3 regions of the Paenibacillus sp. LC231 genome follow, and region 3 is predicted to be linked to each of the others. Evidence: riboswitches for the same ligand, from Rfam matches in the RefSeq annotation. Region 3 holds a riboswitch; each other region holds the start of a gene.
The links. A riboswitch is a leader RNA that binds a small molecule or an ion and turns the genes downstream of it on or off. The one in region 3 is predicted to bind cyclic di-AMP.
Positions count from the first base shown of each region.

Region 1: linked by a shared signal. The riboswitch ahead of ehuB (ectoine/hydroxyectoine ABC transporter substrate-binding protein EhuB) and the one ahead of AK95_RS21920 (C40 family peptidase) in region 3 are both predicted to bind cyclic di-AMP.
Region 2: linked by a shared signal. The riboswitch ahead of AK95_RS23925 (TrkH family potassium uptake protein) and the one ahead of AK95_RS21920 (C40 family peptidase) in region 3 are both predicted to bind cyclic di-AMP.

Region 1 is NZ_JFOM01000013.1:158,276-161,406, reverse strand. Features, by position in the region: gene AK95_RS09450 (exosporium glycoprotein BclB-related protein) at 1-563, opposite strand, end outside; cyclic di-AMP (ydaO/yuaA leader) riboswitch at 1,052-1,197, shown strand; gene ehuB (ectoine/hydroxyectoine ABC transporter substrate-binding protein EhuB) at 1,574-2,407, shown strand; gene ehuC (ectoine/hydroxyectoine ABC transporter permease subunit EhuC) at 2,409-3,062, shown strand; gene ehuD (ectoine/hydroxyectoine ABC transporter permease subunit EhuD) at 3,065-3,131, shown strand, end outside.
Region 2 is NZ_JFOM01000044.1:66,222-69,352, reverse strand. Features, by position in the region: gene AK95_RS23925 (TrkH family potassium uptake protein) at 1-1,215, opposite strand, end outside; cyclic di-AMP (ydaO/yuaA leader) riboswitch at 1,281-1,425, opposite strand; gene AK95_RS23920 (CPBP family intramembrane glutamic endopeptidase) at 1,717-3,131, shown strand, end outside.
Region 3 is NZ_JFOM01000037.1:167,830-170,960, reverse strand. Features, by position in the region: gene AK95_RS21925 (heavy metal translocating P-type ATPase) at 1-195, opposite strand, end outside; gene AK95_RS33615 (four-helix bundle copper-binding protein) at 539-868, shown strand; cyclic di-AMP (ydaO/yuaA leader) riboswitch at 1,230-1,363, shown strand; gene AK95_RS21920 (C40 family peptidase) at 1,368-1,847, shown strand; gene asnB (asparagine synthase (glutamine-hydrolyzing)) at 2,128-3,131, shown strand, end outside.

The DNA.
Region 1 (3,131 bases), on a different contig from region 3:
ATGGTACCGGCTCGTGGCGTGTTAAACGCCATGTTAAGCAGAGTTCCAGCAGCTCCAGTGAGGTCAATCGTACCGCCAGCCAGCGTAAACGTATTGGCCGAGTTACCAAATCCTACGAGACCAACGGATCCAACTAATCCGCCTAAAACGGTGGTCAGAGCAAGCGGTATGCCGGATGCGAATGGGATGATGGCTCCTCCTGCGGCTGCTCCTGTAGCCCCTGTTGCCCCAGTAGCTCCAGTAGCTCCAGTAGGTCCCGCAGGTCCGACAGGTCCCACAGGCCCGACTGGTCCAGCAGGTCCAGCAGGTCCTGCAATACCGGTTGTCGGTCCGGCAGGTCCCACAGGCCCGATAGGTCCGACCGGTCCAACCGGTCCGATCGGACCCTGAGGACCTACAGGTCCACGGATAGCTCTTGGGCATCGACGCTTTTTCATGCCACCGCCATGGCCTTTATGATCACCATGACCATGAGACGGGCAATGCTTTTTCTTCGCATGAATGACTTTTTTCTCTATTTTTTTAAGAGCACACAATTTTCTCTTTCTAGAAGAACGTTCCAAATGAAGCACCTCCTTTAGATTTGTTCTATACTACGCAAATACTCTCGGTACGGCATGGGTTAATAGCGCATAAATGATAGATAAACACCTATAATCTCCAGAATGTACGCTAGCCCCGGAGGCATTCATCTATTGACGAATAGCAAAACTATAGGATGAATTTCGGATCTCCCTACGATATTCATAGGCTCTGTAACGCAGCGTTTCAAAAAAAAATTTGCGCCGTAAATGTGTGGGGAAAGCTTTCACAATCCGAATGTAATTCATGGCATAAACGATCCACCACATGAATGAGTAAGGGAGGCATGTCAAATGCCTGCTATATAGCGAAAAATGAGGCTGGGATAAAATTCCTGTATCGTTGGGGAAGAGGCTTGAATGAGGCATTTTTCATGCTTGTCATAGGCCCTGGAAGAACGGCATTTCCGCCTCTGAATTTCCAGAAAAAGCGGTTAAAGGGGTTTGACTTTTCCTGAAGTTCCCTTTATCATGGACACACGCTTAGTTTCCGGCATACATTTTCCGGAAAGCGGGGGAACCAGTTTCACCAGGGGCGAGTCACTTGGAATCACGAGTGTAGGGTACCATCTTACCCGAGTCCGTCAGCTAACCTCGTCAGCAGTGGATGGGTCTTGCATACATAATGGATGTTCATAACAAAGGCCCTTAATTCTCTTTAGGGGCCTTTTCTCTATTTTTTGACCCCCTGCTGGCGGAGCTATGTCTAAATCCCCTGTTTGGTGGTCTTTTTGTATTCTGCTAAAGAGGAGGGGCAAGGCCTGCAAATGTTTAACCAAAAGCAATTAAATCGATCAGATGGCATTGGGTTTAAGCGTGGAAGGAGATGGATGAATCATCTTCCCTGAAGGTTCGGCCCATGCAAGGTATCTGAATAGGTTAAATCCTAGTTAACATATGTGTTAACATGAGTAATTTCAACATGCCATTTTTAAGCATACCAAAGTCATAATGAAAGGTTGTGGAAAGTTTTGAAAAGAGTGGTTGTACTGATGTTGTCATTGATTATGGGGGTGTCGCTTGCGGCTTGCGGTGACAAAGGGAGTACATTGGAGCAAGCCATTGAGCAGGGGTATATCACCGTGGGATTTGCGAATGAGAAGCCTTATGCTTATAAAGAGGCCAACGGGGAGCTGACAGGAGAAGCGGTTGAAATTGCGAGGGTTATTCTGGAGCGGCTTGGCATCAAGGAAATGAGGGGAGAGCTTACGGAATTCGGATCGCTGGTTGCCGGACTGCAGGCCGAGCGGTTTGATCTAATTACCGCAGGCATGTTCATTAATCCGGATCGCTGCTCTGCCGTATTGTTTGCTAATCCGGAGTACAGCATCGGGGAAGCCATTGCGGTGAAGCAAGGGAATCCGCTGGGACTCGGAAGTTATGAGGATATTGCCAATCATGATCAAGCGAAGGTTGCCGTTATGACCGGTGCGGTCGAAATCGGCTATATGGAAAAGTCCGGCATTCCTGCGGACCGGATTGTGCAGGTCCCCGATCAGGCCTCGGCCATTAGCGCCCTTCAGGCAGACCGGGTGCATGCAATTACCATGACGGGGCCGTCCCTGCAGGCGATGCTGGATTCGGCCAGCGACGACAGCATCGAACGCGTGGCTGATTTCGAACAGCCGGTCATCGACGGCGAAAGCGTTCGCGGTTATGGAGCTACGGCTTTCCGCCAAGCGGATACCGAGTTCCAGGAGGCTTATAATGCGGAGCTTCAAAAAATGAAGGAGTCGGGCGAGCTGCTGGAAATTTTGCAGAAGTTCGGGTTCACAGAAGAAGAGCTCCCGGGCGAGATGACGGCCGCTGCCCTTTGCGGGGAGTAGCATGCCGAATTCGTGGATTGATTTTCTCCCTACGCTGCTGAAAGGGGCAGAGATCACGATTGTAGTTGCTTTCTTTTCAGCCATTCTTGCGGTCGTGATGTCCTTTGCAGCCGGGTTATGCCGACTGTCGAAGCTGTGGTTCATTCGCACATTGACAGCCGTGTACGTGGAAGTCTTTCGGGGGACCTCCTTGCTGGTGCAGCTGTTCTGGTTGTATTTCGCCCTTCCGTTCATCGGCCTCGAGCTTCCGAAAATGCTGGCTGCGATCCTCGCGATCGGGCTGAACTTCGGCGCATACGGCTCGGAAATCGTTCGCAGCGCCGTGTTGGCCGTTCCGAAAGGACAATGGGAAGCCGCTGTAGCGCTTAATCTGAAGCCTTGGCAAAGACTGTGGAATGTCATATTGCCTCAAGCGTCCCTGCGAATGCTTCCCCCCTTCGGGAATCAGCTTGTGGAGCTCATCAAATCCACCTCACTGGTTTATTTCATCACGATGGCGGATTTAACGTATCAGGCGATGGTGCTCCGCAATAATTACATCTCCTGGACGACCGAGATTCTGGTGCTGCTGCTCCTCATGTATTTTGTCATTGCTACGCTTGTTTCGCTGGCAGTTCGACTGCTGGAGCGTAAATGGACAGCGGGGAGGTTATAGTCATGTGGGATTGGAACTATGTATGGGATATCCTGCCCCAGCTCTTGAGTGCATTAAAAATGACGGTAT
Region 2 (3,131 bases), on a different contig from region 3:
CCCGAACACCGTCAGATCAGGCGTTAAGCCCATGGATAGACCCACCGTACCGAAAGCGGACGTCGTTTCGAATAGAATCTCCAGGAAATCCCCTTCCTCTGTCGTCGACAGAATCATCGATACGGTTAGAACGAGCAGCAGTGCCAGTAATGCAATGGTCAGTGCCTTCAGCACACGCTCCTGGGCCAGGCGATAACGGAACATGACGATGTCTTCACGCCCGCGCATCATGGCGATGACCGCCCCCACCATAATGGTGAAGGTTGTTGTTTTGATACCACCCCCGGTTGAACCTGGGGATGCTCCGATAAACATCAGAATAACGATAAAAAATTGCGTGGCCTGTCTAAGCCCCGTAATATCTATAGTATTCGCGCCAGCTGTACGCGGCGTTACGGATTGGAATAACGCGCCGAAGAATTTTCCGCCCCAATTCAGGGAGCCGAGCGTCCTCGGATTGGTGAATTCAAAAATAAGAATGACGATAAATCCAACCAGCAGCAAGGTAGCCGTCATGGTGAGCACTACTTTGGAGTGCAAGGAAAGTCTCCGCTGTTTCCGGAAATCAATCAGATCGGATAATACGATAAAACCGATGCCGCCCGAGACAATCAAAAACATCACGACAACGTTGACTACAGGATCATAGACATAACCGGTCAAACTCCGAAAATCGCCAAACAAATCGAAACCGGCGTTGTTAAACATCGTGACCGCATGAAAAACGCCATAATAAATCGCTTGGCCGATCGGCATATCAAACGCCCAGCGGATCGACAGAATCAAGGCACCGCAGGCCTCGATGATCAGGGAGTACAGGAGCACTCTGCGAATCAGCCTTACGATTCCTTCCATCGAGGACTGATTCATCGCTTCCTGCAGAATGAGGCGATCCTTGAGCGATATGCGCCTTTTGAGAGCCAAGGCAAACAAAGTGGCCATCGTCATGAATCCGAGCCCGCCGATCTGAATCAGCAGCATGATCACGATCTCTCCGAAGGAGCTGAATGTCGTTCCTGTATCCACCACAACCAGACCCGTTACGCAAGTTGCCGATGTCGAAGTGAACAAGGCATCGATAAATTCCAGCGGTTCACCTGTACTTGTGGATATCGGCAGCATTAACAGCGCCGTCCCGATGAAAATAATAGCCGCGAAACCAAGCACGAGAATCTGCGGCGGAGACAACCTGAGCCAGTTCAATTTAGAGTTCAATCGGTCACCTTCTTAAAAAAAATCAAGAAAAAAAGACACTGGAAAACGCAGTGCCCTTTACGGTCTGGTTCCTGTGCTGCAGCCTACGAGGTTAGCTGACGGATTCGGGCATTTTCACAGGTCGCCCTATTCATTATTCTGGAAATAATGAAATTCACCCCAATTACATGGTTCCCCCATTTTCAGTACGAAATTCGGCTGGAATATTCGGTTCCTTGAAGCATGATGTGATTATAACGCAATCCGGTACGTAACCCAATGCCGTTTTTCACCCAAAAAATCTTTAAAAGAGCGCGAATTGGGCATATTCAAGAATACAAGCATAGGGTTCTCTAACGTTTTCGAAACCTTTCATTCATTTTCATCGATTTGTTTCATTATTCCGGATATTGGGATAAGCTGCTTATGACTTTCATAACTATGTTATATTGACTCTATGCGTTCTTAATCAGGCATATCGAATACCAGTGGGAGTATCAACTTTCTTAGAGGAGGAATTTCATGAATCGTGCAAGAGAGCCCTTGAAGCTGAAGCCCAATCTGAAGCAGCTCATCGCGCCTGCCGCAGTCGGCCTGATTCTGTTCCTATTATTTCAGGTGTTTCCGTCGACGAATTCGGATTCTACCGAGATGGCATCTCCGAATATCATATCCAAGGAGCAGGCTCGGCAAGCGGCTTCAAGCTTTGCTCAGGAGTTTTTGCAGTTTACGGCTGCAAAAACGGATGACACGCTGGTTACATATCAATCCAAATCGGAACTTTACGGATATCTGGCGAAGGAAAAAAGACTTTCGGAATACAACAAAACCTATGAAGCCAAATATCCCTATGACGTATACCGCGTTCGCTTCAGCGAGCCGGGCGGCGATGCCCTCAATGTGGACGTGCACATGCAAAATTCAGGCATCGTTGGCTTCTCATACGATTACACCCGCTCCAGCTATGACCGGATTGAGCTGAACAAGGGCGATGTACAAAGGCAGATGCTGCTTGTCGTCGAGGACGGCATGTCATTAGCCGAGAAGCAGGCTCTCGCTGAGCCTTGGCTCCAGCGAGCGGGCTATGATCCTTCGCAACTGGAGCTGGTTACCCGGGAAGGGGAACCCCGGCTCCGGTATGTGGATCCGGAATCCAAGATCGGCGATTCCAGATTGGAGCACCGTTTCACCTTCGAGCAGGGGAAATTACGCTCCTATGAGCCATCTTTTTCGGTCCCGGCCGCCCATTCCGCCTATGTCAACAAGCAGACCCAAGATGCCACGCTGCTGACGCTCGCAGGGTATGGCCTGTTCACCCTCATCCTTGGCATACTTGCGATTGTGTACAGCGTGAAGACCAGAGCCTACACGTCGTTTAAGCGCGGCCTGTTCCTATCGGCGCTGCTGTTTGTCATTCAGATGCTGAATACGTACAATCTGATTCCCGTTTTCAAATCCGAGGGGATGTCGCAAACCGGCATACTCGGGATGATGATTTTCTATGCGGTCTATTCGCTCATCTTCTCAGCTCTGCTCTACTTCTCCCTTGTCGGGGGGAGCGGGCTATGGCTCAAAGAAGACGGGCTCAATCCATGGCCGCGCGCCAAAGAACCCGGATACGGTCATTATGTGCTGGACAGCATGAAGCTGGGGTATATGTGGGCTTTCATCCTGCTTGGGGTCCAATCCATTATCTTTGTCGTTCTGGGGCTAACCTTGAATACATGGTCCACCACGGATGCCACACAGTCGCCTTATAACATGCTCTATCCTTGGCTGTTTCCGCTGATGGCTTGGCTGGCCGGCATATCCGAGGAGGCCGTCTATCGGCTGTTCGGGATCAAAATGCTGAAAAAGATTGTGCGCAATACGTTCGTGGCCAGTTTGATCACCTCGATCATCTGGGCGCTCGGGCATACACTCTATCCGATATACCC
Region 3 (3,131 bases):
AAAGCGTTTTTTAAAGTCATCTACATGATGACCGGCATGTTTATCCCCGCCGCTATGTTGGTGCCCGGTACTATGATGTGATCCGGAATGGTCATGGTCGTGTTTCATCCCTTGATGATGATGCTCACTTTCGTGTTTATGCATATGATTGTTCGTGAATTGATGTTTCACGCTCTTTTTGGAGTTTTTATACATTGAATTCACCTCTTCATAAGATTATTTAGTCTAATGCCGTAATAAGAAAAGATTGTTAGGACTACATCACGTAGTATTGTTACCCATTAATACTAATTTAAACCTTAAAGAGTAAAGTAATCACGGATTCAAAGCTCAGTCTTCATGTACAATCATCATTTTCAAATTTGTTCAGTTTCCTCACAAAATCTACATAACTTCGGGTTATATAATAGTCAACCTAACAATAGGTTACAAATCGTATGAAAAGCGAGGTGATTACATTATTTGATTTTTTGAATCAAATAAAAAGTGTTGTGCATCCTAAATTCTTGAATCGTAAATTCGAAAGGAGATATTGACTATGTCACATGAACAATACCAAAAGTGTATCGAGGAATGCATACGTTGTATGATGGCATGTAATAATTGTTACAACGCTTGTCTTGATGAAGAGAATGTAGCTATGATGACAAAATGTATTCGTTTGGATCGACAATGCGCTGATATTTGTGCTTTTGCTGCGCATGCAATGTCAACGAACAGTGTTTATGCGCGTGAGATTTGTAGTATCTGTGCCGATGTTTGTGAAGAATGTGGCACAGAATGTAAAATGCATGATGTAAAACACTGTCAAGAATGTGCAGAGGCTTGCTTTAGATGTGCAGAGGCTTGTAGAGCAATGGCAGCGTAGAACAGACTCAATAATCAATAAACCCTTCTTGTGAGAAAGGAGGGTTTATTGATTATAAGTTACAACTAAAATTATATATGACTTGAAGATAGCTGTTGGAGCAGATCAACGTCTGCTTGAACAGTTTTTTCTGCTTATACTGAAAATGAAGTAGTTACAATAATGTATTTAATAATTCACTTAGAAGAAGTCTGTGTTCATATAAGAATAATACAATAAGAGCGAAACTTCTCCTTATATGTGTACTTTATGGGGTGAATTTGAACGAAACTCGACTGTTTATAAAAAAAATGATGGATTTAGAGGATGGGATTGACAACATATACGAAAATGTACTACATTATGTAGGGTTACAAAAAATTAATTTTTAATGCCGAGTTTCATTTTTGAAAACGGGGGAACCATTCCGGGTGAATTATTCTTGATTGAAAAGGAATAAAGGGAGCCTTCTACCGAACCCTTAGCTAACTCCGTAGGCATCCGAAGGGAGAGCATGTGTTTGAAGAAATTCATGATTTCATTAATAGGGTCTGCAGTAATTTTATCAGCTGGTGCGACTAATGCGTTTGCTGATGATCAATCCAAATTGCGTACAGAAGTAAGTCAAGTTGTGGGTACACCTTACAAGTGGGGGGGAACTTCTGTATCGAGTGGATTTGATTGTTCTGGTTTTATCTTGTATATCTTTGATAAGTTTAATTTAGAGCTGCCACGGACATCAAATGCTCAGGCAAAAACGGGTACCCCAGTCGCAAAGAAAAATCTCAAACCTGGGGATTTGGTATTCTTTAATACAAGTGGTGCTGGTATATCTCATGCGGGGATTTATATCGGGAATGGGCAATTTGCTCATTCTTCCAGTAGCAAAGGGGTAAGGATTAGTAATTTATCGGAGTCATACTATAAGAATCGATACGTTACAGCAAGACGTACAATCTCTAAACAAAGTTATACAAAAATGGTAAGTGGATTGCACTAGTACTAATTTGTAATTAGACAAGCCCTGGTAAAAACCACGGGTTTGTTTTTTTGTATCGCATATTTAGGTGAATTAAATCTTGTTAAGAAATTAATCTAACAAAATTCATTAATCTACAATAGAAATACCATAAAATGAAAAATTGACTAGTTAAATTAAATAAACTACAATTCGTAGTATATAATATTATTGATTTCTTGATGTTTTTAAACAAGGATCAATTTTTAACACTAAAACACTACAATGTGTAGTTAATAATCCAGAAGGGAAGACTTTTTCTATGTGTGGGATTACAGGGCTTTTGATGTTTGAAAACAATTCGCTGCCAACGATGGCAGCAATTAGAAAAATGACCGATGCAATCAAACATCGTGGTCCTGATCAAACGGGCATTAGGTTGGTAGATCGGATTGCTTTAGGATTTACCCGTTTGTCGATCCTTGATTTGGAACACGGCAGCCAGCCTATTTCCAACGAAGATCAGAGCCTTTGGCTAGTTTTTAACGGTGAGATTTATAATTATCAATCATTAAAAAGAGAACTTGAAGACCTTGGTCATACGTTTAAAACGAACACAGATTCTGAAGTCATCATACATTTATATGAGGAGTATCAGGAATATTGTTTAGAAAAATTGCGTGGGATGTTTGGATTTGCAATATGGGATCGGAGGAAGAAACAATTATTTGCAGCTCGTGATCATTTCGGAATAAAACCATTCTATTACTATACGGATAATACTCAATTTGCTTTTGGATCCGAAATTAAAAGTATCCTTTCTTTAGATGGTCTGAAACCCGCCGTAAACCCGAAAAGCCTATTTCATTATCTAACATTACAGTATGTCCCCCAACCAGATACAATGTTTGCTGGAATAAAAAAGCTTGAACCGGGTCACTATTTGATTGTCGATCAATGGGGCAATATAAAGAACCAAACATATTGGGAGCCACAATTCGAACCGGAACATCGGCCAATTGAAACATTTATAGAAGAGATTCGGTATAAACTTAATGAATCTGTGAATCTTCATACCCAGAGTGATGTGCCGATAGGGAGCTTTTTATCTGGTGGCATAGACTCAACTTCGATTGCCAGTTATCTTAGCAAGAGAGGGCCTATAAAAACCTTCTCGGTAGGTTTTGAAGGTGAGCATAATGAAAATATATATGCCAAGAAGACGGCAATTGAACTGGGTATTGACCACTTTGATGAAGTGATATCGGTTGATCGTTTTTTTGAGGATACGATTAAGGCCGTATGGCATATGGATGAACCCATAGC